3 regions of the Mesorhizobium sp. M0496 genome follow, and region 3 is predicted to be linked to each of the others. Evidence: predicted binding sites of a transcription regulator. Region 3 holds the regulator's gene; each other region holds the start of a gene.
The links. The regulator LexA, encoded in region 3, represses DNA repair genes until DNA is damaged. The targets are predictions, from matches to a motif close to TGTTCNNNNTGTGTTCNG.
Positions count from the first base shown of each region.

Region 1: the regulator LexA is predicted to act here: its motif matches at 6,718-6,735, upstream of dinB (DNA polymerase IV).
Region 2: the regulator LexA is predicted to act here: its motif matches at 4,324-4,341, upstream of NKI73_RS18545 (ImuA family protein).

Region 1 covers NZ_JAMYRC010000038.1:43,529-53,899, forward strand. The annotation lists gene NKI73_RS26110 (hypothetical protein) at 1-423, opposite strand, end outside; gene NKI73_RS26115 (DUF1330 domain-containing protein) at 539-865, opposite strand; gene NKI73_RS26120 (winged helix-turn-helix transcriptional regulator) at 1,042-1,734, shown strand; gene NKI73_RS26125 (hypothetical protein) at 1,872-2,069, opposite strand; gene ada (bifunctional DNA-binding transcriptional regulator/O6-methylguanine-DNA methyltransferase Ada) at 2,318-3,448, shown strand; gene NKI73_RS26135 (hypothetical protein) at 3,548-3,682, shown strand; gene NKI73_RS26140 (methylated-DNA--[protein]-cysteine S-methyltransferase) at 3,964-4,518, shown strand; gene NKI73_RS26145 (2OG-Fe(II) oxygenase) at 4,515-5,258, shown strand; gene NKI73_RS26150 (dihydrofolate reductase family protein) at 5,302-5,889, opposite strand; gene NKI73_RS26155 (winged helix-turn-helix transcriptional regulator) at 6,028-6,444, shown strand; gene dinB (DNA polymerase IV) at 6,767-8,014, shown strand; gene NKI73_RS26165 (cupin domain-containing protein) at 8,033-9,061, opposite strand; gene NKI73_RS26170 (FGGY-family carbohydrate kinase) at 9,202-10,371, opposite strand, start outside.
Region 2 covers NZ_JAMYRC010000021.1:49,287-59,657, forward strand. The annotation lists gene NKI73_RS18535 (error-prone DNA polymerase) at 1-1,822, opposite strand, end outside; gene NKI73_RS18540 (DUF6504 family protein) at 1,819-3,297, opposite strand; gene NKI73_RS18545 (ImuA family protein) at 3,239-4,300, opposite strand; gene NKI73_RS18550 (metallopeptidase family protein) at 4,486-4,908, shown strand; gene NKI73_RS18555 (helix-turn-helix domain-containing protein) at 5,148-5,429, shown strand; gene NKI73_RS18560 (TetR/AcrR family transcriptional regulator) at 5,552-6,241, opposite strand; gene NKI73_RS18565 (hypothetical protein) at 6,412-7,098, shown strand; gene NKI73_RS18570 (DUF1737 domain-containing protein) at 7,085-7,291, opposite strand; gene NKI73_RS18575 (HpcH/HpaI aldolase/citrate lyase family protein) at 7,337-8,230, opposite strand; gene NKI73_RS18580 (hypothetical protein) at 8,558-8,725, shown strand; gene NKI73_RS18585 (hypothetical protein) at 8,722-9,060, shown strand; gene NKI73_RS18590 (DUF4153 domain-containing protein) at 9,109-10,263, shown strand; gene NKI73_RS18595 (response regulator) at 10,267-10,371, shown strand, end outside.
Region 3 covers NZ_JAMYRC010000003.1:55,871-66,241, forward strand. The annotation lists gene kynA (tryptophan 2,3-dioxygenase) at 1-71, shown strand, start outside; gene kynU (kynureninase) at 155-1,402, shown strand; gene lexA (transcriptional repressor LexA) at 1,848-2,600, shown strand; gene NKI73_RS05150 (ComEC/Rec2 family competence protein) at 2,594-5,053, opposite strand; gene gltX (glutamate--tRNA ligase) at 5,156-6,580, shown strand; gene gltA (citrate synthase) at 6,765-8,093, shown strand; gene lpxB (lipid-A-disaccharide synthase) at 8,211-9,386, opposite strand; gene NKI73_RS05170 (LpxI family protein) at 9,379-10,287, opposite strand; gene lpxA (acyl-ACP--UDP-N-acetylglucosamine O-acyltransferase) at 10,274-10,371, opposite strand, start outside.

The DNA of each region.
Region 1 (10,371 bases), on a different contig from region 3:
CCCATAGCGGTTGGGCGCGCTGTTGAAGTTGAACAGCTGGCCGTCCAACGATGCCGGCCCCTTCGAGGAGATGTATTCGACCGCCACCAGTTGCATCGTTCCGTCGGCCATCGGCTCGTACATCACGGCTTCGGGACGGGCGATGTCGATCTTGTCGTCCTTCAGATACTGGCCGTTGACATAGTGAATGCCCATGGCGCCGCCGGTGACGCCGCTGGCGCAGGGAATGGGCGCATAGCCCTCCGATGTAGCGGCCTTGACGTCGAGAAACCGGCTGTTGGCGGCCCGCACCTTGTCGGCCAGCGGATTGGGGACGGACGCAAGCGCGGCCGCTTGCTGATGCGCCTGTGCGAAGCTGGTGCAGACGGCCAGCATGGCCCCTGCCATGAGAAGTCTGTTGCGAAAGTTCGATATCATCTTCATTCCATTCTTCTTGAAAAAGCCCAGCTGGCCGGCCGCCGAAAATACGGAGGCCCGGCGGGCAAGCGCTGTGGCTGTTGTTGCTTGGAGATCCCGAAAACGATGCCAGGGATGCCGGTCATCCCTTCGGCAGATACGGGATCGTTCCGGCCAGATCGGTGTTGTCGATCATCTGGAAACGGCTGTCGCTGCCGCCCTGACGGGCCGAAACGAAGGGCGCATAGGCCGGATCGTTGGTGAAGGCTCGGGCCGCCGCTTCCGACGGGAATGCCATGAGGGCGATCAGCGTGGTGTCGAGCGGCTTGCCTTCGAGCGTTTTCACATTGCCGCTGCGCGACAGATATCTGCCGCCATGCTTGTGGACGAGGTCATGCACCGACGCGGCATAGGCCGGCACCCACTGCGGGTCGTTAATCTTGATGTCTGCGATAACGTAAGCGGTCATGATAGTCTCCTGGTTGCGGTGCACAGGAGCATCCCGTGCAACCTGCCAAAGGGCTCGCATGGCAAGGCGCTCGCCAACCAGTCCGCGATCTGTACTGGGGTAGTACAGTTTCCGTACTGGCCGCCTCATTCATGAGGGCCTAATGTTCGGCCCAAGTTGGAAGGAGAGGCGCAATAATGACCCAGCACGGATACAAACAGTTCTGCCCGCTATCGATGGCCGCCGAGGTGCTGTGCACCCGCTGGACGATGGTGCTGATGCGCGAACTGGTGGCGGGTTCGACCCGCTTCAACGACCTGCGCCGCGGCGTCCCCAAAATGTCGCCAACCCTTCTGTCGCAACGGCTGAAGGAGCTTGAGATCGCCGGTATCGTCGAACGCGGCGAGGTTCAGGGCGAGAAGGGGATCTTCGATTATCGGTTGACGGAGGCCGGCCGGGACCTGCGCCCGGTCGTCGAGGCGATGGGCTTCTGGGGGCAGAAATGGGTCGAGTCCCGGCTGTCGCTCAAGAACCTCGATCCGTCGTTGCTGATGTGGGACATGCGGCGCAATTTGAACCCCTCGCCGCTGCCCGAGGGGCGCACGGTGATACAATTTCTGTATCAGGACCTGCCGGCGTCCAAACGGTCGTGGTGGCTGATCGTCGAGAAGCACGGCGAGGTCGATCTGTGCTGGTACGATCCGGGCTTCGACGTCGACCTCTACGTCTCGACCGACCTGCACACGATGACGGCGATCTGGATGGGATTGCTGACCGTCGAGAAGGCCGGCGCGAAGGTCGCCCTGACCGGCGACCAGGCCATCGGCAGGAAGATGCAAACCTGGCTCGGGCTCAGCCCGTTCGCGATCGAACCCAAGCGGGCGGCGTAGGAACGGATGCTTCAATCGGATAGTACTTGTCCTCATAAGCCTCGATCAGAGTTGCGAGAACATCGAAGCGATCACCATCGAGAGAGCCGACCTCCGGCTCATTCTCGAATTAGTAGCGCGACAAGACCTGCGAGTGGCTATAGGTCCTTGTCTGTCGGGTTAAAGACCTTCCGGGCTTTCAAATCGCCCCAGTAAAAGGTCAAGGCCAGCAATGCTGGAAAACCGATGCCGCCGACAACAAACAGCGCGATTCGGCCAAACCACCGGTAAGCTAAAACCCCGACAAAGCAGAGGATCATGGTTCCTATGAAACTGCTAAAGGGCGCTGGCATCATGGACAGTTCGTAGCAGAACTTCGGTCAGCGGTCATCCGGGTTTGTCAAAGGGATAATCGCCAATGTGATTTCGGCGAGCGCCCAATCGTAGTCGGCTTCGGTCTCAACGGGTCGAATGTTTTCCATCACACCTTCTCCAGATCAATCTCGTCATACTCTTTGTGCATCCCGACGAATAGGGCTGCATCCTCCTGACAGTTGGCAGGAAACGGGTGGCGGGGCCGGCTTTTGGCGGCTTCAATGCGGCCATGTTCATCACCCTGGCCAAGAATCTGAAATCCGCGCCGCTGCCGGTCGCCGACGATCCGCGCTGGGCGCGCATTGTCGCCCGCGACAAGTCTGCCGACGGCGAGTTCTGGTATTCGGTGGCGACGACCGGCGTCTATTGCCGGCCTTCCTGCCCGTCGCGGCGCGCCAACCCCAGGAATGTGCAGTTGCACGGCACGCTGGAACAGGCCAGGGCGACCGGTTTCCGCCCGTGCCGGCGCTGCAATCCGGACGGCCCTTCGCTCGAGGCCGGCAACGCCGCGATGGTCGCCGACGCCTGCCGCAGGATCGAGCAGAGCGAGGAAGAACCGTCGCTCGGTGAGCTGGCGGACGCCGCCGGCCGCAGCGCCGGCTATTTCCACCGCATCTTCAAGGCCGTCACCGGGCTGACGCCGAAGGAGTATGCCGCCGCGCACCGCGCCGCCAGGGTCCGCCGGGGCCTGGAAGACGGCGCCAGCGTGACGACGGCGATCTACGATGCCGGCTTCAATTCGAGCGGGCGTTTCTACGAGAAATCGACCGGCATGCTCGGCATGACGCCGACGCGCTATCGCGCCGGCGGCACCCATGAGAAGATCCGCTTCGCCGTCGGCGAATCCTCGCTCGGCACCATCCTGGTCGCCTCGAGCCAAAAGGGCGTCGCTTCGATCCTGCTCGGCGACGATCCCGACGCGCTGGTGCGCGACCTGCAGGACCGTTTCCCCAAGGCGCGCCTGATCGGCGGCGACCGTGACTACGAGGCGCTGGTCGCCCGCGTCGTCGGTTTCGTGGAAGCGCCGGCACTCGGCCTCGACCTGCCGCTCGACGTGCGCGGCACCGCCTTCCAGCAGCGCGTCTGGCAGGCCCTGCAGGACATCCCCATCGGCCGCACGGTTTCCTATGCCGAGATCGCGCAGCGCATCGGCACGCCAAAGGCGGCCCGCGCCATCGCCGCCGCCTGCGCCGCCAACAATCTCGCCGTCGCCATTCCTTGCCATCGTGTGATCCGCAGGGATGGCGCGCTATCCGGCTACGCCTGGGGCGCAGAGCGCAAGCGCGCGTTGCTCGACCGTGAGGCGGCCGTCGGATCGAGCGTGGTGAGGACACCCACGTACCGGTCTTCGCGGGCCTGACGAGGACCCGCGATGCGCGCGATGGCAAGCTCTCCCGATGCGAACAGCCAAACCCAAGCTGCCGCCAGCCGCAGCATCCAAGACGCGAAATCACGGGTGATGGCCGCCATCGGCGAGCTTGTCGATGGCGGCAAAGCCGAGTGGAGCCGCACCGCGACCGGCGAGATCGAGTTGCGACTTTTGACCGGCGAGGTGTTCGTGCTTGGCGAGATATTCGTCACACGCGTCGAATGAGCACCATCAGCGCTCTACGGCGCCCCCCTCTGTCCTGCCGGACATCTCCCCCACTTGTGGGGAGATTGGCTGTCATCGCGGCCTTCGCCAATCTCCAACGTTTCAGGACGAGAGCCGGCGCCGGAACTGCCAATCTCCCTCCTTGTGGGGGAGATGTCCGGCAGGACAGAGGGGGGCGCCGTAGAGCACCTACCTTGGAGATTCGAATTTGAAAGCAAGCACCGGAGTGAGAGACGGAAGGCACACGGCTAGGTTCAGGCACAGACAAAGGAGTGAACGCAATGAACCTCATGCAAACTCAAATGGCCGCACCGGCGACCGTCCATGCCGCCCTCGACACCATAACCTACGCAATCGGGCAATCCGCAATCGGCAACATCCTGGTGGCGCGCAGCGATATCGGCGTCTGCGCCATCCTGATCGGCTCGGATTCCGACGCCCTGGAGCAGGACCTTGGCCATTGCTTCCCCGGCAAGATGCGGATCGAAGACGGGCCCGCCTTGCGCGATGATCTCGCGGCAATAGCGCGCTTCATCGAAGCGCCTGCCACCGGCCTCGACCTGGCGCTTGACATGCGCCACGGCACGCCATTCCAGCAACAGGTCTGGGCCGCGTTGCGCGCTATCCCGTGCGGCGCCACCATCACCTACACCGCACTGGCAGGCCGCCTCGGCCAACCGAATGGCGCCCGCGCCGTGGCGACCGCCTGTGCCGCCAACGCGATCGCGCTCGGCATTCCCTGCCACCGCGTTGTCCGCGCCGACGGCACGCTGTCGGGCTATCGCTGGGGCGTCGAGCGCAAGCGCGCCCTGCTCGACAAGGAGGCTACGATATGAACGCCCACGCCAAGGTTGCCACATCGGTGGTCGAAGCCGCCAAGACACGCGTCGCCGGTTACGACTGGCCGGCCCTAGCCGCCGAACTCGACGGCTTCGGCTGTGCGGTGATCGAAAAGCTGCTGTCGCCTGACGAGTGCCGCCGGATCGCCGGCCTCTATCCCGAGGAACGGCATTTCCGCAGCCACATCCATATGGCTAGGCACGGCTTCGGCAAGGGCGAGTACCGCTACTTCCGCTACCCCTTGCCCGACCTCTTGGGCGGCCTGCGCAGCGCGCTCTATCCCAGGCTGGCCGAGGTCGCCAACCGCTGGAATGAGCGCATGGGGCAAGCCATGCGCTACCCCGCTACGCATGCGGCGTTTCTCGAACAATGCCATGCCGCAGGCCAGACGCGGCCGACGCCGCTGCTGCTGCAATATGTGCCCGGCGACTTCAACTGCCTGCATCAGGACCTCTATGGCGACCTCGCCTTCCCGCTGCAGGTGGCGATCCTGCTCTCCGAGCCGGACCGGGATTTCACCGGCGGCGAGTTTGTGCTGACCGAACAGCGGCCGCGCATGCAGAGCCGGGTCGAGGTGGTGCCGCTGCGCCAGGGCGACGCCGTCGTCTTCGCCGTCCACAACCGGCCGGTGCAGGGAACCAAGGGCAATTACCGCGTCAATCTGCGCCACGGCGTCAGCCGCCTGCGCTCAGGCATGCGCCACACGGTCGGCATCATTTTTCATGATGCAAAGTGAGTGTTGTGAGGCGCTCTCTTCTCCTTGTTAGAGAAGGGCTGCCTCACCTTGCCCGTGCGTAACGGTTGACCACCATGCCGCAGGCATAGGCCTTCGAGCCGAGCAGCCGCAGGGTCTGGAAACCGCCCTGGTCGAAGATCCGGCGTCCGGCGCCCAGCACCGCCGGGTTGATGAACAGCTGGAACTCGTCGACCAGCCCGGCCGCGATCAGCGAGGAGGCGAAACCGGCACCGCCGAAGACGGCCATGTCACCGCCCTCGCCAGCCTTCAGCGCACCGATTTCGCGCGGCAGGTCGCCGCTGGCCACTGTCGTGCGCTCCCAGGCGGATTGCTTGAGCTTGTCGCTCAGCACCACCTTCCGGGCGTCGACGACGCGCTGCGCGAACGCATAGAAGGGATCGCGCGGAAATTTCTTCGCCGCACTACCCCAATGGGCTAGATAGCCCTCCTGCGCCATCTTGCGGCTGAGCAGGATGGTGTCGATGCCGGCGAAGACGGCGTTGAAGTCCTGCTTCAGCTCGTCGTCCCAGGCGCTCTCGTCACCCCATTCCCAGAGCTGCCAGGCATGGTCCTCATTGGCGCCGACAAAGCCGTCGACCGACATCTGCATCTGAAGGATCAATTTTCTCATCGTCATTCTCCTCGGGTTTGTGCGGATGCGGGCGAAACCATGGTTCGCTACGGCTTCGCCATTGGTTTACATTTGGAACCATTGACGCCAAGCCAAAAATGATGTCAATAGGAAAGTGATTTAAAAATGGAACCATAGATGTCGACGCGCGAAAAATCCGGCTGCCCGATCAACCTGTCGCTCGAACTCGTCGGCGACCGCTGGACGCTGCTCATCATCCGCGACCTGGTCTTCGCCGGGAAAAGGCACTTTCGCGAATTCCTGCAATCCGACGAAGGCATCTCATCGCGCACGCTGGCCGAGCGGCTGCAGACCCTTCAGGACGAAGGCATCCTCACCCGCAGCGACGACCCGACGCATGGGCTGAAGACGGTCTACCGGCTGACCGAGGCCGGCATCGACCTGCTGCCCGTACTGGCGACGCTCGGCGCCTGGGGCAGCAAACACCGCAAGGCCGACGATCATCTGGCGCGGATCGCCGAAGAGCTGGCGGCGGGCGGCGAGCCCGCTCTGGAGGCCATGAAGGCGGCGCTGCGGGCGGAGCATATTGTCTAGACAGTGGCGAATTCCGAGAGCAGCATTATTCTCTTCTGCAAGGTGAGTGCCGCCCCTCATTGCCCTGCCGGGCATTTCTCCCCGTAAACGGGGAGAAAGAAGCTGTCGCGGCGCCGATCCCTTTCCTGCGACGCCGCCAATTGGCGAAACGGTCGATGACAGCGTCCCTCGCCCCGTTTACGGGGAGAGGATGCCGGCAGGCAGGTGAGGGGCAGCGCTGCCGCCGCGATTTTGGGTGGCGTGATCATGTCCATCTTGACAATCACCCCCTTTTGTTCTCTATTCGTTCGCGTCTATCAGCAACTGCGGATGTGCCTTCGGGATGGAAACGACAGCCACCATCCTGCATGCCGATCTCGACGCCTTCTATGCCTCCGTCGAGCAATTGCTCGACCCGTCGCTGCGCGGCAAGCCGATCGCGGTGGGCGGCGGCGTGGTGCTCGCCGCCTCCTACGAGGCGCGCGCCTTCGGCGTGCGCGGCGGCATGCCGGGGCGCAAGGCGCGCGAACTCTGCCCGCAGCTGATCTTCGTCGGCGGCAATTTCAGCCACTACCAGCGGCTGGGCGATGCTGCGATCAAAGTGCTCGACGATTTCACCCCGCTGGTCGAGCGCATCTCCATCGACGAGGCCTTTGCCGATGTCGCCGGCTGCACGCATCTGTTCGGCTCTCCACAAGAGATCGCAACGATCATCCGCCGCCGGGTACGCGCCGAACTCGGCCTGCCGATCTCGATCGGCGTCGCCCGCACCAAGCATCTGGCCAAGATCGCCTCGCAGGTGGCCAAGCCCGACGGGTTGGTGGTGGTCGAGCCCGGCAGCGAGCTTGCTTTCCTGCACGATCTGCCCGTCGGGCTGATGTGGGGCGTCGGCCCGGCGACCAGGGCGCGGCTGGCCGAAATCGGCGTCGAGACCATCGGCCAGCTGGCCAGGACCCACAGCGGCGCGCTGACACGGCTGCTGGGTCCCGCCGTCGGCGAAAAGCTCGCCGCCCTGTCATGGAACCGCGACCCGCGAAAACTGGAGACGAAGCGCCGCGCGCACTCGGCCGGCGCGCAATCGGCGCTCGGCCTGAAGCCGGCGGTATCGCGGGTCATCGTGCCCACTCTGCTGCATCTGGCCGACCGCGTAGCCAGCCGGTTGCGCGCCAAGTCACGTCCCGGCCGCACGGTGACGGTGCGCGTGCGCTTTGCCGATCTGAGCGCCGTTACGCGCTCGATCACGCTTGAACAGCCGATCTCGGCGACAACGATGCTGGCCGAGATCGCCGGCGACCTGGTGCGCGGCGTGCTCGCCGACCACCCGCACGACAAAACGATCTCGCTGCTGGCGATCTCGGTCTCGCATCTCGAGGAAAGCTTCGAGCTGCAGCTCGAACTGCCCTTCGGCCTCGCCGATGAGAAACGCAGGCCCGGTACCAGGAAAGGCCTGGCACGCTTCGACGCCGACCGCGCCATCGACAAGATCCGCGAACGCTTCGGCAAACAGGCGGTCGGCTACGGCACGGTGGCGCTGGAAGCGGCGCGCTCGGTTCCGGATGAATTCAGGGAACTGGCCGAGAAGCAATTGTGAGCGGGAGACAGCGAGGCGCTATTGCGTCTCTTCACCGTCCCAGTAAAGCCTCACCGCCGCCATATCGAAAATACCGTCGCGCCGGCGCAAGGCGTCCACCGCCATCTTGTTGGAATCGGGATAGACGCAGACTTCATTGGGATTTCTTTCGCCGATCATCAAATAGCGGCATTGTCCGCTACCGCTGTTGAGGAAGGAATGGCCAACCGGCCGGCCGGCGGGAAAGCAGACATAGTCGCCAGCTTTCATCTCGTGGCGCTCCTCGCCAAGCAGCAGCGTCACCTGCCCTTCCAGGATCAGCGCGTGCTCTTCTTCCAGCATGTGGTAGTGCCGGGGCGCCAGGCGCATGCCGGACGCCGGCGCCTCGATCAGCATGCCGACGTGATAATCGGACCGGCCCAGAGCGGCATAGGTCAGATGCCTGGACCGGCCGCCGAACCGCGGGCCTTCGCCTTCGACCTTCCACTCGACAGCATCGCTAGCGATCGGCGGGATCGGCGCAACCGGGGCCTTGGTGACACCGGCCGTCACATCCGACGGCAACGGATCGCCGGCGGCAAGGCCGGTGTTCTCGCCGTCCCAGTAGGTTCGGATTGCCGCGAGGTCGAAGATCGCGCGGCTGCCTAGCGCGCGCACCAGCACCTTGTTGGAGGCGGTGTAGACGACAACTTCATTCGGGTTGCGCTCGCCGACGATGATGTAGCGGCACGGCGCGTCGCTGGTGTTGATCAGGCAATGCCCCGCCGCCGCGCCCGCCGGAAAGCAGATATAGTCGCCGGACTTCATGGCATAGGCGACGTCGCCGACATAAGCGGTGGGCATCCCTTCGAGGATGAAGACATGCTCTTCCTCGAGAATATGGTAATGCGCCGGCGAGGTCTGCTTGCCCGGCGGCAGTTCCTCGATCGCCACGCCGACATGATAGTTTTCGCCAAGGGCGGCCAGCGACAAATGCCGATAGCGCACGCCGAAGCGCGGCACATCGGACCATTCCGTCCACGGTACCTCATCCGATGCGAATGGCACGGGCGCTTTCTCGTCTGCCATTGGGGGCCTCCTGATCCTGTCGCCCTGCTCTCATCGCAAGCCGCAGGAGGGTCTACGACAGTACAAAGCTGCCAGCTTCAGGCATCATCGCCAAGCGGTGTTCGCCAGGCTCCTGACAAAGCCGGACAGAAGCTGCCCGTTTAACCCCTGATCGCCTTGCCGGCTTGCTGCAGCAGCTCGAACGCGGCGAAGCGCTTGGCATGCCAGCCGGCCAGCGTAGCGTCGGGATGATAGACCTCGCCGAGTTCCGACATGCCGGCCATGGCCGTCGCGACATCCTTGTAGGTTCCGGCGGCGACAGCGCCCAGCATCGCCGAGCCGAGCAGCACCGGCTCCGGCGAGGTCGACGCGACCACCACCATGCCAGTCGTGTCGGCCAGCAGCTGGCGCACCAGCGGGCTTTGCCCGGCGCCGCCGCTGACGACGATGGTGTCCACCGGGATGCCCTTCTCATGCTCGGCCCGCACGATCTGGCGCGCGCCGTAGCCGAGCCCGCAAACACCGGCGACATAGAGCCCGACCAGGCTGTCGAGGCTGGTGTCGAGATCGAGCCCGGCGATCAGCGCGCGTGCGTCCGGATCGGCGAATGGCGCGCGGTTGCCGATGAATTCCGGCACGACATGGATGCCGCCGACCAGCGCCGGCGTGGCCGCTGCCCCATTGCGGCTTTGCGCCTGCAGCGACAGCCAGGCGCTGAGGCTGAGGCCGTCGGCCTGCGCCCTCGCCGTCGCATCGCCGCTCGCCGGGTGCATGCGCACCAGATGGTCGATCGCCGCACCCGCCGCAGATTGGCCACCCTCGTTCAGCCACAGGCCCGGCACCATGGCCGAGAAATACGGACCCCAGACGCCATCGACGAAGGCCGGTTCGGCGGTCGACGACATGGTGCAGGCCGAGGTGCCGAAGACATAGGCCATGCGCGACAGAACGCTGCCGAACGCGCCGCGCGCACCGACCGTGCCGACGCCGCCGGCATGCGCATCGATCAGCCCGGCCGCCACCGCGGTGCCGTGGCGCAGGCCAAGCTCCGCCGCCGCTTGCGCGGTCAATCCGCCGCCGAGTGCGGCACCTGCCGGTACGATCTCGGTGCCGATGCGGGCGAACCCCTCATCGGCAAGCGCGCCGAGGCCAATCTTGCGGAAATAGGTCTCGTCCCAGCGGCTCTCATGCGCCAGATACGTCCATTTGCAGGTCACCGTGCAGACCGAGCGCGCAAGGCTGCCTGTGGCCCGCCAGGTGAGGAAGTCGGCGAGGTCCAGGAACTGCCAGGCGGCATTGAAGGTGGCGGGCAGGTTTTCGGCCAGCCACAG
Region 2 (10,371 bases), on a different contig from region 3:
GTGGCCGGAGACGCGGCAGCATCGACATCTGGGCGCGGGATTCAATCTGGAAGACGCCGAGCGTGTCGGCGCGGCAGATCATGTCGTAGACATTTCTATCCTCGGGCGGCAACGTGGCCAGCACATAGGGCCGGCCATATTTATCCCGTGCATTGGGATAGTGCTCCTCCAGCAAGGTGAAGGCGCGTTTCAGGCAGGTCAGCATGCCAAGCGCCAGCACGTCCACTTTCAGGATCTTCACCGCGTCGAGATCGTCCTTGTCCCATTCGACCATCTTGCGCTCGTCCATCGCCGTCTTGACGATGGGCACGATCTCGTCGAGCCGGTCCCTGGTGATGACGAAGCCGCCGACATGCTGCGACAGGTGGCGGGGAAAACCCATGATCTCGTTGGCGCGTTCCAATACATGCTGCGACACCGGATCGGTGCGGTCGAGGCCGCCGGCGCGAGCTTCCTTCTCGCCGAGTTCCGAGGTCGACCAGCCCCAGATCGAACCGGACAATGACCCCCTGACATCCTCCGACAGGCCCATTGCCTTGGAGACTTCGCGCAGCGCCGAACGGCCGCGGTAGCTGATGACGGCGGCGGCCAGTGCGGTGCGCTTGGTGCTGTACTTCGTATAGATGTACTGCATCACCTCTTCGCGTCGCTCATGCTCGAAATCGACATCGATATCCGGCGGCTCGTTCCTCTCCTCGGAGATGAAGCGCTCGAAAAGCGTGTCGATCCTGTCCGGCCCGACTTCGGTGATGCCGATGCAGAAGCAGACGATCGAATTGGCGGCCGAGCCGCGCCCCTGGCAGAGAATGTCCTGGCTGCGGGCAAACTTGACGATGTCGTAGACGGTCAGGAAATAGCGGGCGTAGTTGAGGCGCTCGATCAGAGCGAGCTCTTCCGCGATGCGCTTGGTCACCGAAGCGGGCACACCTGCGGGATAACGCTCGGCAGCCCCCTCTCGCGCCAGCCTTTCCAGCTCGGCCTGCGGCCCGAGACCCGATTCCGTCGGCTCGTCGGGGTAATTGTACTGGAGGTCGCTCAACGAAAAAGTCAGCTCCTGCGCAAACCGCAAGGTCTCGGCCAGCGCCTGCGGATGCCTGCGGAACAGGCGCGCCATCTCCATTGGCGGCTTCAGATGGCGCTCGGCATTGGCGGCCAGTTGCAGCCCGACCTCGGCGACGGGTGTGTTGAGGCGGATCGCGGTCAGCACGTCCTGCAGCGGGCGCCGTTCGGCCGTGTGGTAGAGAACGTCGTTGGTCGCCATCAGCGGGATGCCGGCACTCTCGGCAAACGCCGCCACCTGCTCGATCCGGAAACGGTCATTGCCGGCATAGTCAGGCGAAACGCCAAGCCGCAGGTTCCGACCGAAACGATGCTTGAGGTCTCGAAGCAAGGCGAGACTGTTTTGCGCCCCCGCCGACAGATCGGGCAGGGCCGCCAGCGACAGGAGGTCGCCCCATTCGAGCAGGTCGTCGCGCTGGAGAAGGGTGGCGCCTTTTTCGTTCTCCTCGCGCAGATTGGCCTGGGTCAGCATGCGGCACAGATGCCCCCAGCCCTTGCGATCCCTGGGATAGGCGAGAATGTCCGGCGTACCGTCGCCGAAAACCAGCCGGCAGCCTGGATGGTAGGAAAGCTTTTCCACCTTGGCCTGCTGCCAGGCACGCACCACGCCGGCCACCGTGTTGCGGTCGGCAAGCCCGATCGCGGAGAAGCCGAGAAGCTTGGCGGCGACCACCAGCTCCTCCGGCTTGGAGGCGCCGCGCAGGAAGGAGAAATTCGACTGGATGCCGAACTCGGCATAGGGGATGACGGTCAGCGCGTTCATGCGAAGACACCATGCAGGAACCAGCGCGGCGGCACCTGCGAGGCGCCGCCGTAAAGGCCTTGCCTATAGAGCCAGTAGCGGCGTCCGTCGGCATCCTCGATACGGAAATAGTCGCGCGTCGATGCCGCCTCGTCGCTCGGCGCCTCGCGCCACCATTCCGCCGCGATGCGTTCCGGCCCCTCGGCCCGCGTCACCCGGTAGAGTGCGCGGCGCCAGCGGAAGTTCAGCGGCGGTCCTTCCGGCATTTCGGTGGCCGGCACGTCGATGGGTTCGGGCGAGCGGAACAGCCGGATCGGCCGTTCCGGCGGAAAGATAGTCATCGGCGCTTGCAGCCTGTCCGGCCTTTTCGGCGGCGTGGTCCGGCGCGGGGCTTCAGTGAAGGGGATCGTGGCGACGGCGCGCTCCGGCAGATGGCTCTCGACGGCAACCGGTTGCAGGACCGCGCTTTCGCCGAGCCGGGCACGGATGCGGTCGGCGAACAGCGCGATATCGGCGCCGTCGTCTATCACCTCGCCGGCAAGATCGGCCTGCTGCATGTCGAAAGCGGCTGATGTCAGCACCGAGAGCCGCACCAGATCGAAGCCGTAGCCGGCATCGATATCCTGTTCGAGCGCAGCCAGTCGCTCATGGAACAATTTCTGGATCAGTCGGGGTTCGCGCAGCGGCCGCGAGGTGCCGAGAGCGATGCGGCTAACGGCGCCATCGACCCGGAAGAGCAGCAGCGCCAGTGTCCTGGCGCCCTCGCCGCGACGCTCGAGATCGGTCTTCAAGGTCGCCGCCAGCATGCCAACCAGCCGTTCGATGTCCTCGGTCAAGGTGACGGGCTCGGCCAGATGGCGTTCGACCGAAAGCGGCGCGACGGGAAGGCGCGGCGACACCGCCTCGTCGAGGCGGCCAAGCGCCTGGTCGAGGCGCAGGAGCAGCAGGGCGCCGAAGCGGCGGGCGAGCGGCGCGCGCGGTGCCGCCATGACGGCGCCCGCCGTGCGCAGGCCGACGCTTTCCAGGCTGGCGCGGGTTGCCGGCTCGATGCGCAGTGCGGCCAGCGGCAGGGGTGCCAGCAGCGCTTCCTCCTCGCCGCCATCGACGATGCGGTCACCGGCAAACCGTGCCGCTGCCCAGGCTGCTCCCGGTGTCGCGGCAAGCCCGGCGCGGACGTCGAAACCCTGATGGAAAAAGCGCGACAGGATGTCGTCGAGCATGGCGCGTTCGCCGCCGAACAGGTGGGTGCAGCCGGTGACGTCGAGAAACAGGCCGTCTGCCCCGTCCAGCGCCACCAGCGGTGTGTAGCGGTCGCACCAGTCGGCAAGACCTTCGAGCAGACGCCGGTCGGCCTCCGGATCGGCCTCGACGATGTCGATCGACGGATGCATGGCGCGCGCATCGGCAATGCCCATGTCGCGCTTCAGGTGCAATGCTTCAGCCCGCTCGTCGAGGGCCGAGATGCGCTGCGCGTTGCGGTCGCGATGGCTGATCACGAGCGGTGGGTGAGATGGCGGCAGGTGATCCGACGGCCGGGAACGCCAGGACCGCCCCAGACGCTGCCGCAGGATCCTTTCCACGGCCAGATAGGGAAACCACAGGGACAGGATTCTTTGCCCGCTCTCTTTCCTCGCCCCTTCCTTCGTCGCTCGTTCTTTCGTCGAATGCGCGTTCATCGGGGTTCCACTCCAGTGTGAATTGTCCAGGCAAGGCCGTGCGGCTCTTGCCGATGGTGAGGGTGAAGGCCGGGTGGCCGATCGAGCCGGCGAGCGGCCCGGCGATGGTGTCGCGCGGTACCGCCGGCGCCGACGAGACGATGAGCCGGACGGGGGCCGCCGTCGGCTCGGGCTCGGCCGCCTGCCGCAGCAGGAACACCGGCCGGCCTGCACCTTGAGCCCGCGCATGCAGCCGGCGCGTCGCGGTCAGGTCCAGCCGCCGCGGATTGCCGCGAATTTCCAAGATGACGGCGGCGAGTGCCGTCATCCGGGCAGCCTCCTCGGCGACCCACAGCGCATCGACAAGTCGGGGCGCCTCGGAAAACAGCAATTGTTCCGGCTGGATGCCGAACGAGGCATGAAGCCCCCTGGCGTAGGGAAAGCCGGCTTCGCGGAAGATTTCCGTGGTGCCGATCCACAGCACCGGCAGCTCTGGCGTCCGCTTGAGGATCAGGCTGGTGAGCGACAGAGCGAAGCCGGCGACAGCCCCGGCATCGCGGGTTTGCGTGCCATGGATTTCGCTCAAGGCTGCCTTCGGCAGGCCGCCGCTCAAAGCGGCATCGAGCCGCCCGACGCCGATGGGCAGGTACGCATCCGGCAAAGCCGCGGCAACGCCACGGCGGACGATTGTGAGATCGGTATTGGGCGTGACACCCGTGCTGGCGTCAGCATCAGGGGTCGCTGCGGCCGGCGCCTGCAGGCGCTCCGGCAGCGTTCCCTCGATTTTCGCGATCTGGCGGCGCAGGGCAAAAACAGTTTCCCGCGCCACGGCGGTCATCGCCATGACGGTCAGCTTCCACTCACAATTGTTCCTGTTATGTTCTTATAGATTCCAGAGAGCCTCCCAAGAGTCAAGCTGAGTCATGGGGAATTTATTCCTGTCGTGTGGGTTTGTCCGAGGCGTGCGGCCGCCAGTCATTTGCCGAGTCCTGCGCGAAAGCCTATATGCCCGGGATCAAAGGACAAAGCATGGCTCGCATCTACAAGACCCGCACCTGGCACGACGAACTCTCGCCCTCGATGGACGAAATGGAGTTCCTGGCGCTGGAGGCCTATGCCCATCTGCCGGAGGATTTTCGCAAGCTGACCGGCGAGATCGTCATCCAGATCGCCGAGTTCCCGACCGACGAGATCATGGACGATCTGTCGCTGGAAACGCCCTTCGACCTGCTCGGCCTGTTCGAAGGACGCGGCATCGCCGAGCGCTGGAATCCGCAGACCGGCGAAGGCCCGAACCGCATCACGCTCTACCGCCGCGCCATCCTCGACTACTGGTCCGAGAACGAGGAAACGCTGGGCGACATCGTCACCCACGTGCTGATCCACGAGATCGGCCACCATTTTGGCCTGTCGGACGATGATATGGAGAAGATCGAAGAGGCGGCGGAGTAGCCCCACACCTTCGTCATCCTAGGGCGGAGCAAGGAGCGGAGCGACGCAGCGCAGACCCTAGGATCCATGCCGTGATGTTGGTACAGTGCTCCGTCGGTGCAGGACTGAAAGCTTACCATCCGGTTCGGCGAGAATCCTGATCCGCTATGCCCCTCGGCGGAGGTAACGGCATGGATCCTAGGGTCTCCGCAGTCGCTTTGCGACTGCTACGCCCTAGGATGACGAAGGGAGGCGTGACGATGGAACGTCAGAGCTTTGAAAACGTGTGGGACGCGCTGGAAGATACTCCGGCCGAGGCCGCCAATATGACTATGCGCTCCAACTTGCTGATCGCGATTGAACAGCGGGTGCGGAGCTGGAACGTTACCCAGGCCGAAGCAGCCAACCGGCTCGGAATCACCCGGCCACGCCTTAGCGACCTCCTGCGGGGCAGGATCGCGAATTTCAGTCTGGACACGTTGATCAACCTTGCCGCACAGGCCGGACTTACAGTGCGTCTTGATATCGCCGAGGCTGCCTGATCAGTGGTGGGGTTTGCAGTGCTATAGTCAGCGAGCATTGAGCCACTTGCCGCAGGTAGGCATGTTCCACCCCGCCCATTGGTTGGCCACCGCATCAACGAAAAGGACGTCATTGTCCATTCCTATCGAGTCGGTCCAGAACTCAGCGGCGGCAAGGGCCTCTGAGGTTTCGCTTCAGACAGGTTGGTCATCCGGCTGATGAAAAGATGCAGCGCCTTGCGCAGGGCGAGCGATGGCGGCTCGGACGGATGCCACTGCGCAAAATGACCATCGACCACCATTCGTGCCAAGCCATAGACAAATGCACGAGCGGCAAGAACCAGATGATCGAAGTCCGTATTATTCGCGGCCAACCGACCCTGTTGTTGCGCCTGGGTCAGCAGGTCGATCATTTTTCGGCGAATGGCTTCATTCTGACCCCGAAGACTGTCCGAGGCGTCGAAATCAATCAGCGTTCGGGAACTAATGACCTGGAAATGCGTGGGATTGGCAATCGCCCATTCCAGATAGCCTTGTCCGATTGCTTCGAAGGCCACGATGGGATCCGCGCTGTCGACTTCTGAAAGTGCATTGGCGACGGCCTCTGTCAGCCGGCTCATGGCCTGTTCGGCGACCGCGGTCAGTAGCGCCGTTTTCGATTGAAAATGCCGGAAAGGCGCGCCGGGGGAAACGCCGGCCCGCTTTGCGGCTTCACGCACGCTCACATTGTCGGGGCCGCCTTCCTCGACAAGTCGAATTGCAGCATCGATCAACGTGTCCCGCAAATTGCCATGGTGGTAGCTGGTGCGGCGAGGCGTCTTGGCTTCTGCCATCTCTTTCCCTTTGTTCCGTAGAACTGCTTCACGCGTCCATAGCATGATTCCGCAATTTATGTAATCACCGTTTACAACCCCGGCAGGAGAATGTAAGCGGTGATTACGAATGGGATCGGAACAGGCCTGCGGTCTTCGCGGCTGCCGTTTTTCCAGATGAGGAGACGAACATGCTCGCCACAACCGCCGAACCCTGCCGTCCGCAATCGCTCATTTCGCTTCACGGTTCAGCTGAAGAACCTCAGCACAAGGAGAATTCCACGGCTGTCCAGTCGAGCGCGGCTGTGCCCAGCGCTACGCTTTATCGGCTTGCCGCCGTCGCCGGGGTGGGGAGCGCGCTTATTCTTCTTGTCAACGCGGCCAAACGCAGCGCGCTCATCGCGACCACCGATCTGACGCAACTTCTTGCGCCAATCGCCGAGATATTGGCGCTTGGTCTTGTCGTAGGCCTGTTTCTTGCGTTTGGCCGGCGCGCGGGCCTGTTCGGCACGATCGGGTTTGTCATCAACTTCGTTGCATTGGCAAGTTTGGTCGGTGTGGAAGTGGTGATCAATCTCGTATTTTCGAAGCTTCCGTTGACGACCATCATCGAGCTGCGCGCCGGTCCTCTCGGACTGGCTCTGGTCCTCAGTTCAGTTCTTTTTCTGGTTGGGACGCTGGCGTTTGTAATCTCTCTTGTCGTTGCAAGAGGTGTGCCGCGCATTCCACTCGCTCTCTATTTCATTGGCGCGGCGCCTATCGCGCTCCGGGCGTTCGTGCCGGAATTGGCTCTTGACCTGGGCTTGGTGACGCTTGCGGCAGCGATCGCCTGGCTGGCCGGGTGGCTGTGGATGCGAGCGCCGGCTACCAGTCGCTGAGCTTGGTGTCCGGCCCGTATTCCTGCCCGTCGATATCTTTCACGACGGCCTGGCCGCAGCACATGGTCTTGGCCTTCTTGTCGAAGGCATAGGTCGGCGAGCCGAACAGGTGCCAGCCCTTGTTCAGCGCCGCCGTCACCTTGTGGCAAAAGCTGGCGTCGTCCGGGCCGGTCAGAAAGCGGTAGAGTTTCATCGGGTTGGTTCCTGTCGTGAGTAGCCTGCAAGCACAGGGCTGATATCATGCGCCGATGGCGGCTGCCTTCGCCAGCAATTTTTCGGCCTGCGCCAGGTGCAGCCGCTCGATCATTCTTCCGTTCAGCGCAATCACCCCTTTGCCGGCATTTTCGGAAAGCGCGAAGGCTTCTTTCACCGAGCGCGCCTCGGCCACCGCCTCGGGCGACGGTGCAAAGGCTCGATTGGCGGCTTCGATCTGGGCAGGGTGGATAAGCGTTTTGCCGTCGAACCCCCTGGCGGCGGCTTCCGCGCATTCGCGGGCAAAGACGTCGAGATCGCGGAAATCGTTGGAGACGCCGTCGAGCATGTCGAGGCCGCCGGCGCGCGCGGCCAGCAGCATCTGCATCAGCCAGGGCACGAGATAGCGCCGGTCAGGTGTGACCAGCACGCCGGTCTCCTTGACCAGATCATTCGTTCCGGCAACGAAACAGTCAAGCCGCGAGGCCGGATCGCGGCCAAGCTCGGCAATGGCGCCGATGTTGAGCATGGCCTTGGGCGTCTCGATCATCGCCCATAGTTTCACCGCATCGGGAGCAAAATTGTCGTCGAGCACGTCGCCCACTTCCAGAATGTCGCGCGGCCTGTCGACCTTGGGCAGCAGGAGGCCGTCAGGCTCGCATTTGGCCATGGCAAGCAGATCGTCGGCGCCCCATTCGCTGGACAGCGCGTTGACGCGCACGATCATCTCGCAGCGGCGGCCAATATCGTTGGCAACCGGACGTTTGGCCAAAATGCCCGCCAGTTTTTCGCGGGCGGCAATCTTGTCGGCCGGTGCGACGGCGTCTTCGAGGTCGATGATGATTGCGTCGCAGGGAAGCTGCGCGATCTTGGCTAGCGCCTTGTCGTTGGAGGCCGGGACGTAGAGCACCGAGCGGCGCGGGCGATAGGTTTCGGTCATCTCAAATCTATGCCGCGTGTGGTTGGTCGAGGCAAGCACGCGGATGAAGGCTCGATCTCCCCCCTCGTGGGGGAGATGTCCGGCAAGACAGAGGGGGGCGCTGTCCTGCCGACCTCTCATTGATTGTAATGTGCCCTCAGGCCGCTCTCAGCGGTCGCTCAGTGACCGAGGTTGGCGTTCCTTCACGCCCCCCTCTGCCCTGCCGGGCATCTCCCCCACAAGGGGGGAGATTGGCAGCTTTGGCCCTGCACGAAAACTGCACACGCTTGCGGAAAACCTCCTCGCATCCGCCGCACCGTCTCCCCGCCGTCCTGCGAGACAGGCGGCATGCAAAAGCGAGCAAAACCCTATTGGTCCGTGCCTTACCGACTGCGCTGCGAGGGCTGGTGGCTGGCCGATCCGCCGCGCGCGAACCCTTCAGCGATCCTCATCCCCTTCGCCCGCAAGAGCCCGCCGGCAATCCGGCTGGAAGCCGTCAGGAAAACCAGATCATGACATCGCTGTTCGCCGCCGCGCCGCGCTATTGCAGCCGCTTCGGTGTCGCCATCCTGCTGGTCGCATTGGCGGATTTTCTGTTCTACGGCCAACCCGCCGGTATCACGGTTTTCCTGTTCGCCCTCCTGATTGCCGCCGCGATCGTCGCCGTGCACCCAGCGGCCTTCAGCGACGGCAGGATCTGGCTCAAGCCCATCGCCTTGCTTGTCGCGCTGCTGCCGCTGGCCGAGAATGTCAGCGCCCTCTCAGTGTCGATCGCGCTGGCGACCTTGATCGTTTTCGCGCTTTCGCTGAGCGGGCGGCTGCGTCACCGCATCGCCCGCATTGCCGGCTAGGTCGCACTGTTCCTGCTGGCGGCGCCGTTCCGTTTCGCCAACGACTTCATCCGCTGGCGCAAGACAGCGCGGCGGTTCGGCCGGCGCCGCGTCCGCCTGGCGGCGATCGCCGTCTGGGTGATGCCACTGACGCTGGGCGCGGTCTTCCTGGCGCTGTTCGGCGCCGCCAACCCGGTCATCGACTACTGGCTATCGCTGATCGACCTTTTGAAACTGCTCGATCTCATCCAGTTCACGCGGAGTGCCTTCTGGCTGTTCGTGCTCGTCGGCGTCTGGGCTTTTCTGCGGCCACGGGTGCCGCGCCTGGTTCGCCGCATCCCGCGCGCGGCGGCGGTCAACGCTCAAGCCGAGAAAACCGTCACCACCATCGAGGACATCCTGTTCGGCAAGGCAGCCATCCTTCGCGCGCTTATTGTCTTCAACTTGCTGTTTGCGCTGCAGACCGGGCTCGACGCCACCTATCTGTGGGGCGGGGCAGCTCTTCCCGACGGGCTGAGCTACGCGTCTTACGCGCATCGCGGCGCCTATACGCTGATCGTCACCGCGCTGCTTGCCGCCGGTTTTGTCCTTGCGGCGCTCAGGCCAGGAAGCGAGACCGCGGCCGATCCGCTCATCCGCCGGCTGGTCTATGCCTGGGTGGCGCAGAACATCATGCTGGTCATCTCGTCGATCCTGCGGCTTGACCTTTATATCGGCATCTATGCGCTGACCTACTGGCGGGTCGCCGCCTTCGTCTGGATGGGGCTGGTGGTATCCGGCCTTGCGCTGATCATCGCCCGCATCGCGCTGGGAAAATCCATCGAATGGCTGCTGTCCGCCAATCTTCTGACGTTATCTCTGACGCTTTATGCCGGCTGTTTCATTAATTTCGCCGCGCTGATTGCCAATTACAATGTCGACCGTTCCTTTGAAATGACCGGCCAGGGCATTCCCCTCGACGCCTGGTATGTGCGCTCGCTCGGCCCGGGCGCATTTCCGGCCCTCGATCGTTTTCTCGATCATCAGAGCCGGACGGCTGCCGTCAACAATCCAGTTGTTCGCGAACTGGCGGGGCGGCGCGGCAGCGACGAAGGCTGGTATCGCACCCTCCAGCAGAACTGGCGGGCCTGGAGCTTTCGCGACTGGCGGCTGCTCGGGTATCTCGACAGCAAGGGGCCGTTCGTGGTTCCTCACCGTATCGAACCTTACCTGCCGGGCCGCTGATCGATGCCGCACCATATCCTCGTCGCCGACGATGATCCGCATATCCGCGAGGTGATCTGCTTCGCGCTGGAAAAGGCTGGCATGAAGACGCAGGCGGTCGCCGACGGT
Region 3 (10,371 bases):
CATCGTACCTCAAGAAGATGCTTGAGGTCGTGCTGTTTCCGGAGCTGTGGACGGTCCGCACCCGGCTCTGACATCATCGAAATGAGAACAGGCATACCGAGGGGACGCGCTTGTGGCGGAAAACCCTTCGCGAACAACCGAGGATTGACTGACCATGGGTGGAATTCCTGATCTCGCTGCGATCGAAGCGATGGATGCCACGGATCCGCTGCGCGCCATGCGCGATCGTTTCATTCTGCCGGAGGGGGTGATCTATCTCGACGGCAATTCTCTCGGGGCAGCGTCGCATGCCGTTTTCGGCGAGCTGCAGCAGGCGGCTACCAAGGAATGGGCCCAGGATCTCATCCGGGCCTGGAATACGGCCGGATGGTTCGAGATGCCGATCGAACTCGGCGATCAGCTTGGACGCCTGATCGGAGCCGCGGCCGGCCAGACCGTCGTCTGCGATACGACGTCGACCAACATCTACAAGGTGTTGCATGCGGCGATGGAGATGCGGCCCGGCCGGTTGGCCATCGTCGCCGAGGGCGACAGTTTTCCGACCGACCTGTACATCGCCGAAGGCGTGGCCTCGACCCGGGATGGCGCCTTGCTGCGTCTCGCGGGCGTCGACGCACCAACCATTGAAGAACTGATCGACGAAAGCGTCGCGGTGGTACTGGTCAACCACGTCAATTACAAATCGGGTGAACTGCGCGACATGGCGGCGCTGACGCGCAAGGCTCATGCGGCCGGAGCGCTGATCGTCTGGGATCTCTGCCACACCGCGGGCGCTCTGCCGGTCGAGCTCGACCGCGCAAATGCCGATTTCGCTGTCGGCTGCACCTACAAGTACCTCAACGGGGGGCCGGGCGCGCCGGCCTTCATCTATGCCGCCCAGCGCCACCATGGCGAGATCAGCCAGCCACTCAGCGGCTGGTGGGGGCATGCACGGCCCTTTGCCTTCGAACGGGGTTATGTGGCCGGCACCGGCATCCGCCGCTTTCTGTGCGGCACGCAGCCGGTCCTATCGATGCGGGCGCTCAAAGGTGCGCTTGCCATCTGGAACGACGTCGACATGGCGGAATTGCGAAAGAAAAGCGTCGCGCTGACCGAACTGTTCATCCAGCTCGTCGAAGCGAAGTGCGGCGCCTATGGTCTCACGCTGGAGAGCACCCGCGACGCGACCAGGCGCGGCAGCCAGGTGTCGTTCCTTCACGATCATGGCTATCAAATCATGCGGGCGCTGATCGAGCGGGGGGTGATCGGTGACTTCCGCGCGCCATCGACCATCCGTTTCGGCTTCACGCCACTCTATGTCGGCTACAAGGATGTGTGGCTGGCGGTTGAGGTGCTGGAAGACATTCTGCGCACGGGTGCATGGAAGGACCAGCGTTTCGCCGTCAAGGAGGCCGTTACCTGACGCAGCCGTCCCGACGACTGTTGTCGCGCCCTTGCCTATTGGCGGGATGACGGAGGGACGAATTTCCAGCGCACGAATCCGGTCGCCGCTGGTGGACAGCACTGGCATCACCAAATTAACCAAGGTTGGCATTTTGGCTTCGTTTCGTTCACGGCAGACGAATGCACAGAAGGCTGGGAATACCCCGTCGCGGATCCATGGGCAGCTCATGCCAAGCTTGGGCCAGGGATGGGCGGGCAGCCCATTAACCATAACAATTTCAATGCCGGCAAGCGCATTGTGACGGGATGCAGTCGTCGGCGAGGCCCGGCAGCGAGCTGCCAATAATTTCGATCCCCTTAATAAATTCATTAAACTTTAAACAGTTGCGGAACACAACTGGAACAGATAGTGTTTGTTCTGGGTTTGTTTTCTGATTCTGGTTTTAGGTACCCTGGGGGCCGCCATGCTGACACGCAAGCAACACGAACTGCTGATGTTCATCCATGAACGCCTGAAGGAAAGCGGCATTCCGCCATCCTTCGACGAGATGAAGGAGGCGCTCGACCTTGCCTCCAAATCCGGAATTCATCGGTTGATCACGGCTCTGGAAGAGCGCGGCTTCATTCGCCGACTGCCCAACCGGGCACGCGCGCTGGAAGTGCTGCGGTTGCCGGACTCGATCGCGCCCGGCCTCAACGCGGCGAAAAAGTTCTCGCCAAGCGTCATCCAGGGCAGTCTTGGTCAGACTAGTCTCGGTCAGGGCGGCGTTGGCCGACAGATCAAGCCGGCGTCTTCGCGGATGCCTTCGGCCGGCAATGACGACGACGTGGTCTCCGCCGTGTCGATCCCGGTGATGGGTCGTATCGCCGCCGGTGTGCCGATCGATGCCATCCAGCACCAGACGCATTCGATCTCGGTGCCGCCGGACATGATCATGGGCGGCGAGCACTATGCCCTGGAGGTCAAGGGTGACTCGATGATCGAGGCCGGCATCTTCGACGGCGATACCGTCATCATCCGCAATGCCGATACGGCCAGCCCCGGCGAGATCATCGTGGCGCTGGTGGATGAAGAGGAAGCGACGCTGAAGCGGTTCCGCCGCAAGGGCGCCTCGATTGCTCTCGAAGCCGCCAATCCGGCCTATGAAACCCGGATTTTCGGACCCGACAGGGTCAAGGTGCAAGGCAAGCTCGTCGGTTTGATCCGCCGCTACTGAGGCGGCTGCGGTTTAGCCGCTGGCTTCTCGGGTCTCTGGAAGGGCGGCAGTCCCCTCGCCTCACGCGAGAATTTGCGTTGTACATGCCAGGGCCGATATGGCCTGTCCACGGCGAAGCTGATTGTCGCTGGCGTGGTCGCCGATTGGCGATCGAAGAAGACGGCAGCACTGCCTTTGCGAGCCAGTTGCCGTTTGGTGATGACGAGAACCAGTGGGTTGTGACAGGCGTCATAGGCCGTCGCGTCATTGATGACGATCAGGTCGGCGAAACCACAGGCTTTCCAGGTGTCCTTTCGATCCTCGACATAGGCAATGAATGCACCGGACGGATGCCTGGCGAGACAAACGCCTGATGTGCAATAGAACGGCGCTCCCGGCGGCATTTCAGCGGCATCCCTGACGTCGAATTGGCCATCGCCTTCGTTGAACACCTCCGGCATGACGATGGTTTCGGATGTCAGCGCGCGTTTCCAGTTGTCGACGGTGAATTCGTTCGGGCGCGCGCGGCTGACGGCAAGTTCGCCACCGCCGATCGGCAACGCAACCAGCCTTGCGTCCTCCGAGATCAGCACGTCGGGTGTGCGCGTATCCGAGACGGTCAGCAGGCCGGCAAGCGCGAAGGGAAGAGCCGCGAGCCGCAGCCATGTCGTCGCCATCGTCGCGATGACCAGGGCAATCGCCACCAGCAGGACAGACTGCTGAGAAATCAGTCCGACCGCATCGACAGGCGAACGCTCGGAGATCCAGCCCGATATGGCGATCATCAGCGTAAGTCCCTTGCCCATCAGGTAGAGGGCCGGCCAGTCCAACCCAAACGGCATCAGCAACGCGCTGGCGACGGCCAGAAACATGACGACTGTCACGATGGGCATGATGGCCAGATTGGCGAACAGGCTGAGCGGCGACACACGCTGAAAATGCCAAATGGCAAACAGCGCCGTGGCGCCGCCGGCGATGATGGAAGTCATGGAAAGGCCGCCCGCCGCCAGCAGGAATTTTCGCGTCAGGAAACTGGGCAGCGATCGCTTTGGCGGCGGTGGTCTCGCCTTTCCTGCACGATGATCCGCCCAGCCGGCGTAGGCGCCGACGAGTGCGGCGGTCGCGGCGAAGGACATCTGGAAACTCGGGCCGACCACCTCGTGCGGCGACACCACAATGACGGCGATCGCCGAGATCGCCAGATTGCGCATCGTCAGCGCCGCTCGATCGAACAGCACTGCAATCAGCATCACCGCCAGCATGATGAAACTGCGCTCGGCGGCAACGACGACCCCGGAAATGATGAGATAGGCGGCGATCGAGAAAAGTGCGGCGGCGGCGGCGTATTTCTTGACCGGGCGACGCGCGGAAAAATCCGGAAACAGGGCGAAGGCGCCGCGCAGCAAACCCATGATGGTGCCGGCGACCAACGCCATGTGCAGTCCGGAAATAGAGATGATGTGGTAAATGCCGGTGCGCCGCATCGCTTCGTTGATTTCATCGGGGATGCCGGCGCGAACGCCGACGATCAGCGCCGCGGCGATCTCGCCTTCGGCGCCACCGACGCTGCCCCTGATGTGATCGGCAATGGCTTCACGGGCTTTTTCGATCCCCGAGGAAAGGCGGGCTGCCAGCGGCATATAGTCGTCGGTGACGACGAGTTTTGGATTGCCGAGAAAGAACCCGCTGCCGCCGATGCCGGCAAAATAGCTGTCGAAGGAGAAGTCGTAGCTGTCCGGCCGCACCGGCCCGGTCGGCGGCAACAGCCTGGCATATCCAGTGATCAGGGAGCCGGCGGTCATGTCCGCCGGGATCTTTCGTGTCGAAAGCCGCACCCTCTCCGGCGCATAGCGCAGTTTCGGCCTTGCAGTCGACGTCACGTCGATGGTCAGCCGGATGCGGCCGCTCTCCATCCGGTCGACCGAGACGATCCGGCCGGTCACCTGCGTCGAGATTTCCGAACCCAGCATCTGTGTGCCGGCGCGCCATGTCTCGACCTTTGCGGCGAGCAGCCCGAGCACACACAAAAGCGCCGCCATGAAGCACAAATGGGTTCTCGGCCAGGAACGCGAGATCAGCGCACAGAGCCCCGCCAAGATGACGACTGCGACAGGCTTTGCGAAGTCCGGCTCCGCCGCCAGCGAAAAATAGCCGATCGCTCCGCTCGCCAGGCAGACCGGCACCAGCAGGAAGGCCACGCCACGGTCGAGTTCCAGCCCTGCGGCCGCGGCCACGCTGTAGCGCAGGCGAGGCAGCGAAATCCGGCCGATTTGCCGGCGAACGCGTACGATCCTGCCGGTTTCGGCAGTTGGAACGGAGGCGGAGACATCCGCTTGAAGCGGCGCCTTGCCGGGATCCGGCATGAGGGGCGATGGCGTCGGCAGCGGAGTTGGCAGAGGCGCAAACAGGAATCGCTCGCTGACGCCAACGGCAGCGTCCTCGCCCTGATCCGAGCCCCAGCCTCGTCCAGCCATCGGGTCTGCCCCTTGCGCCCTCGACACCCTATGCTACATGAACGCCGGGCGCGCGAAAGTCCGCGCAACCGCACCCCGCTTCAGATGCTTTCCGAGAGTTCCATGTCCGACAAGGTCGTAACCCGTTTTGCCCCCTCGCCCACCGGCTACCTGCATATAGGCGGCGCGCGCACGGCGCTGTTCAACTGGCTGTACGCAAAGCACACGAGCGGCACGATGCTGCTGCGCATCGAGGACACCGACCGCGAACGCTCCAACGAAGCCGCGACCTCTGCCATCCTCGACGGGCTTTCCTGGCTCGGCCTCAGCTGGGACGGTGAGCCGGTGTCGCAGTTCGAGCGTGCGCCGCGCCATCGCGAGGTGGCCGAGGAGCTGGTGCGCATGGGCAAGGCCTATTATTGCTATGCCACGCCAGCCGAGCTGGAGGCGATGCGCGAGGCGGCCAGAGCCAAGGGACTGCCGCCACGCTATGATGGCCGCTGGCGTGACCGTGACCTCTCAGAAGCGCCTGCAGGCGCCAAGGGCGCCATCCGCATCAAGGCGCCGACCGAGGGGGAGACCATCGTCCATGACCGTGTCCAGGGCGAGGTGCGCTTTCCCAACAAGGATCTCGATGACTTCATCATCCTGCGTTCGGACGGCAACCCGACCTATATGCATGCCGTCGTCGTCGACGATCATGACATGGGCGTAACCCATATCATTCGCGGCGACGATCATCTGACCAACGCCGCCCGCCAGACGGTGATCTACAACGCCATGGGCTGGGACGTGCCGTCCATGTCGCATATCCCGCTGATTCACGGTGCCGATGGCGCCAAGCTGTCGAAACGGCACGGCGCGCTGGGCGTCGAGGCCTATCGTGCCATGGGTTATCTGCCCGAGGCGCTGCTGAACTACCTGGCGCGCCTCGGCTGGAGCCATGGCGACGACGAGATCATGTCGATCGAGGACATGATTTCCTGGTTCGATATCGGCGATGTCAACAAGGGCGCGGCCCGATTCGACTTCGCCAAGCTGGAGGCGATCAACGGCGCGCATATGCGCCGCATGAGCGACGCCGAACTGTTCGATATCTTCATCGCCACTCTGCCCTATCTCGAAGGCGGCCCGGCGATGGCGGCGCGCCTGAACGACAGCAACAAGGCGCAGTTGCTGGCGGCACTTCCGGGCCTGAAGGAGCGCGCCAAAACGCTGGTCGAACTCGTCGATGGCGCCGCCTTCCTGTTCGCCACGCGGCCACTGCCGATCGATGACAAGGCGGCCCTTGTGCTCAATGCCGATGCCCGCAATATCCTGCGCGGCGCTCACGAAGCTTTGAACGGGCTTACGAGCGACTGGACAGCGGCTGCAGCGGAGGCCGCGATCCGCGAGGTTGCCATGGCCGGCGGCCACAAGCTCGGCGCCGTGGCCCAGCCTTTGCGCGCCGCATTGACCGGCAAGAGCACCTCGCCGGGCGTGTTCGATGTGCTTGCCGTGCTCGGCCGCGAGGAAAGCCTGGCGCGCATAGCAGACCAAATCGATTAGGAGCAAACTGGCCCAAGAAGATTGGCATTGAAAGGCGGGTTTCGCAGTGCAACATTAGGCCTTGGCCCAATCTGGCACGCACCCTCCTGAAATGCGGTGGCGAATAAGCGCATTGCGGTGATTTCGACGTGTCGCTTTGCAGAATTTGCCTTTGCCGGCATGAGGAAACAAGAAGGAGTTTGCAATGACCGAAGCTGCGAAAAAACTGGATTTGGGCGGCAAGACCCAGGAGGCCACGGCAACGCTTGCATTCGCCGGCAAGACCCATGAATTCAAGATGCGAAGCGGTTCGGTCGGGCCTGATGTCATCGACATCGCCTCGCTCTACTCCACCACCGGCGCCTTCACCTACGATCCCGGCTTCACCTCGACGGCAAGCTGCGAGTCCGAAATCACCTTCATCGACGGCGACGCCGGAATCCTCTTGCACCGCGGCTATCCGATCGACCAGTTGGCCGAACACGGCGACTTCCTCGAGGTTTGCTATCTCCTGCTCTACGGTGAATTGCCGACCAAGGCCCAGAAGGACGATTTCGACTACCGCGTGACGCGCCACACCATGGTGCACGAACAGATGTCGCGCTTCTTCACCGGTTTCCGCCGCGATGCGCACCCAATGGCGGTGATGTGCGGCGTGGTCGGCGCTCTGTCGGCCTTCTATCACGACTCCACCGACATTTCCGACCCCTACCAGCGCATGGTTGCCTCCATGCGGCTGATCGCCAAGATGCCGACGATCGCGGCGATGGCCTACAAATACCACATCGGCCAGCCCTTCATTTACCCGAAGAACGAGCTGAATTTCGCCGCCAACTTCCTGCATATGTGCTTTGCCGTGCCGTGCGAGGAATACAAGATCAATCCGGTGCTGGCGCGCGCCATGGAGCGTATCTTCATCCTGCACGCCGATCACGAGCAGAACGCCTCGACCTCGACCGTTCGTCTCGCCGGCTCTTCGGGCGCCAACCCGTTCGCGTGCATCGCCGCCGGCATCGCTTGCCTGTGGGGGCCAGCCCATGGCGGCGCCAATGAAGCGGCGCTCAACATGCTGGGCGAGATTGGCCATGTCGACCACATCCCCGAGTTCATCGCGCGCGCCAAGGACAAGAACGACCCGTTCCGGTTGATGGGCTTTGGCCACCGCGTCTACAAGAACTACGATCCGCGCGCCAAGATCATGCAGAAGACGGCGCACGAGGTTCTGGGCGAACTCGGAATCAAGGACGATCCGCTGCTCGACATCGCCATGGAACTGGAAAAGATCGCGCTGACCGATCCCTATTTCATCGAGAAAAAGCTCTACCCGAACGTCGACTTCTATTCCGGCATCACGTTGAAGGCGCTGGGCTTCCCCACCACCATGTTCACCGTGCTGTTCGCGGTCGCCCGCACCGTCGGCTGGATCGCGCAGTGGAAAGAGATGATCGAGGATCCGCGCCAGAAGATCGGCCGCCCGCGCCAGCTCTATACCGGTGCGCCGGAGCGCGACTACGTGCCGATCGCCAAGCGGTGACAGGGGACGAGAGCGAATAGCGAATAGCGAATAGCCAGTAGCGAATAGGGAGTTTTATATAGACCGAGGCGGTGAGAACCGCCTTCTTCCTACTCGCTACTCGCTACTCGCTACTCGCTACTCGCTACTCGCTCTTTTGATATACCGCATCACCACCTGCGCGGCGATGTCACCTGAGGGACGATCGGTCGCCATGCGCCTGGCGACCTCGGCGAAGCCGTCCTTTTGCCAGCTGCGGTAGGGCGTATCGGAAAATAGCGCCTCAAGCTGCCGCGCCAGATATTGCGGCCTCACATACTGGTTGTAGTGTTCCGGCACGACCGTCCGGTCGGCGATCAGATTGGGCAGGGCGGCGCTCCACACCGTGATCAGGGCTTGCGCCATGCGCATGACCGGATCCAGCCGGTAGCATGAGATCATCGGCACGCCCGACAACGCCAGTTCCAGCGATACCGTTCCCGACGCGATCAACGCCGCATCGGCCTTGCCGAAAGCCTGCCATTTGCGCACCGGTTCGAGCAGGATCTCCGGCTTTTCATCCCAGCTGGCGACCGAGGCCCTGACCAGATCCGCGACATGCGGCACCGTCGGCAAGAGCAGCCGCAGCCGGTGTCCGCGCGCGCGCAAGACAGACACCGTCTCGCCAAAAACACCGATTAGCCGGCGCACTTCACCGCGACGCGAGCCCGGCAGCACGAGCAGCGTCTTGACACGATCGGGGGACAGGTCGCGTTCAGGCCCTTGCATCTTCGCGGCGCCGAGCACGCCCGGATCATGGGTCAGGCGATGGCCGACATACGTTCCAGGCGGACCGCCAAGGCGGTCGAGCGCTCTCACCTCGAAGGGCAGGATGCACAGGATATGGTCGACATAGGGCTTCATCGTCACCGCCCTGCCCGGCCGCCATGCCCAAACGCTGGGGCAGACATAGTGGATGATCGGGATCGAAGGGTTGGCGGCGCGCACCTTCTTTGCCACGCGCAGCGAAAAATCCGGACTGTCGATAGTGATGAGACAATCCGGCTGTTCACCGGCGACCAGATTTGCCATCTGGCCGATGCGCCGCATCAAGCGCGGCAGATCACGCAGGATGGCGGTAAAGCCCATGAGGGCAATCTCACTGCCATCGAACGGGGAAGCAAGCCCTAGCGCCTGCAAATGGCGTCCGCCAATACCGATGAGCCTGATGTCGCGGCCGGTTGCGCGTTTCAGCGCCTCGACAATATCGGCGCCGAGCAGATCGCCGGACTCCTCGCCGGCGACGATGGCGATCTTCAATGCCCTGTCAGCCATTGTGCGGCTCCGTCGCGGCAGACAGGCCAATGACGAACAGACCGAGTGCATTGGCACGTGCGATGGTTTCGGGACCCTCGAGAACCAGTGATCGGCCGGCTTCGATGGCGATGCCGGTCAGCCCGGCCGCATGCGCCGCCTCGATCGTCTGCGGGCCAATCGAGGGCAGATCGGCTCGCAGCTCCTGACCCGGTTTAGCGCATTTGACAAGGACGCCACGCGTCCTGCCGGCAAGCCTGCCATGGCCGCGCAGCTCCTTCGTGCGCCGGAGCAGCCCGTCCGTCCCCTCGATGCCCTCCAGGGCGATGGCGCGGCCGCCAATGGCGATCGCCGCCTGACCGATGTCGAGCGCGCCGATGGCTTTCGCAGCCGCGTACGCGGCCTCGATATCACGCCGATCCGATTTCAAGGGAGCAGCCTTGGTCAGGACACCCTCGACAGCGACAAGATCCGGTACGACCTGATGGGCGCCGACGATCTTGACCCCGCGAGCCTCGAGACCGCGTGCCAGAATCTTCAGCAGGCCGTCATCGCCACGGGCGAGCGCCATCACCAGCATGGGCACCAGCGCGAGCAGGCCGAAACTTAGCCGCATGTCGGTCAGTTTTGGCCGGCGTTTGATCTCACCAGCCAGAACGAGATGGGTGATCTTCCGGCGTTTCAGCAACGAAGCCAGCGCGCCGATTTGTTCGAGAGCAAGGCTCTCGTGCTCGTATCTGTAGAGTTCGGATCCACGGTCGACCTCGCCTTCGACCATGATGATGAATGGGGGATAGCGCTGCCCCTCAAGACCCCGGGCGACTTCCACGGGAAGATGACCACCGCCGGCGATAACGCCTACCCTGGCGCCTGGTGCGAGAACGAGACCAGTTGCTTCTGTTTCTGTCTCAGTCTTCGTCATCGACATCGTTGCCATCGCCGCCCTTTAGCGACGGCACAGCATAGTGCCGCTTGCCGCGACTGGTGATGAAATCGATGATCTTCA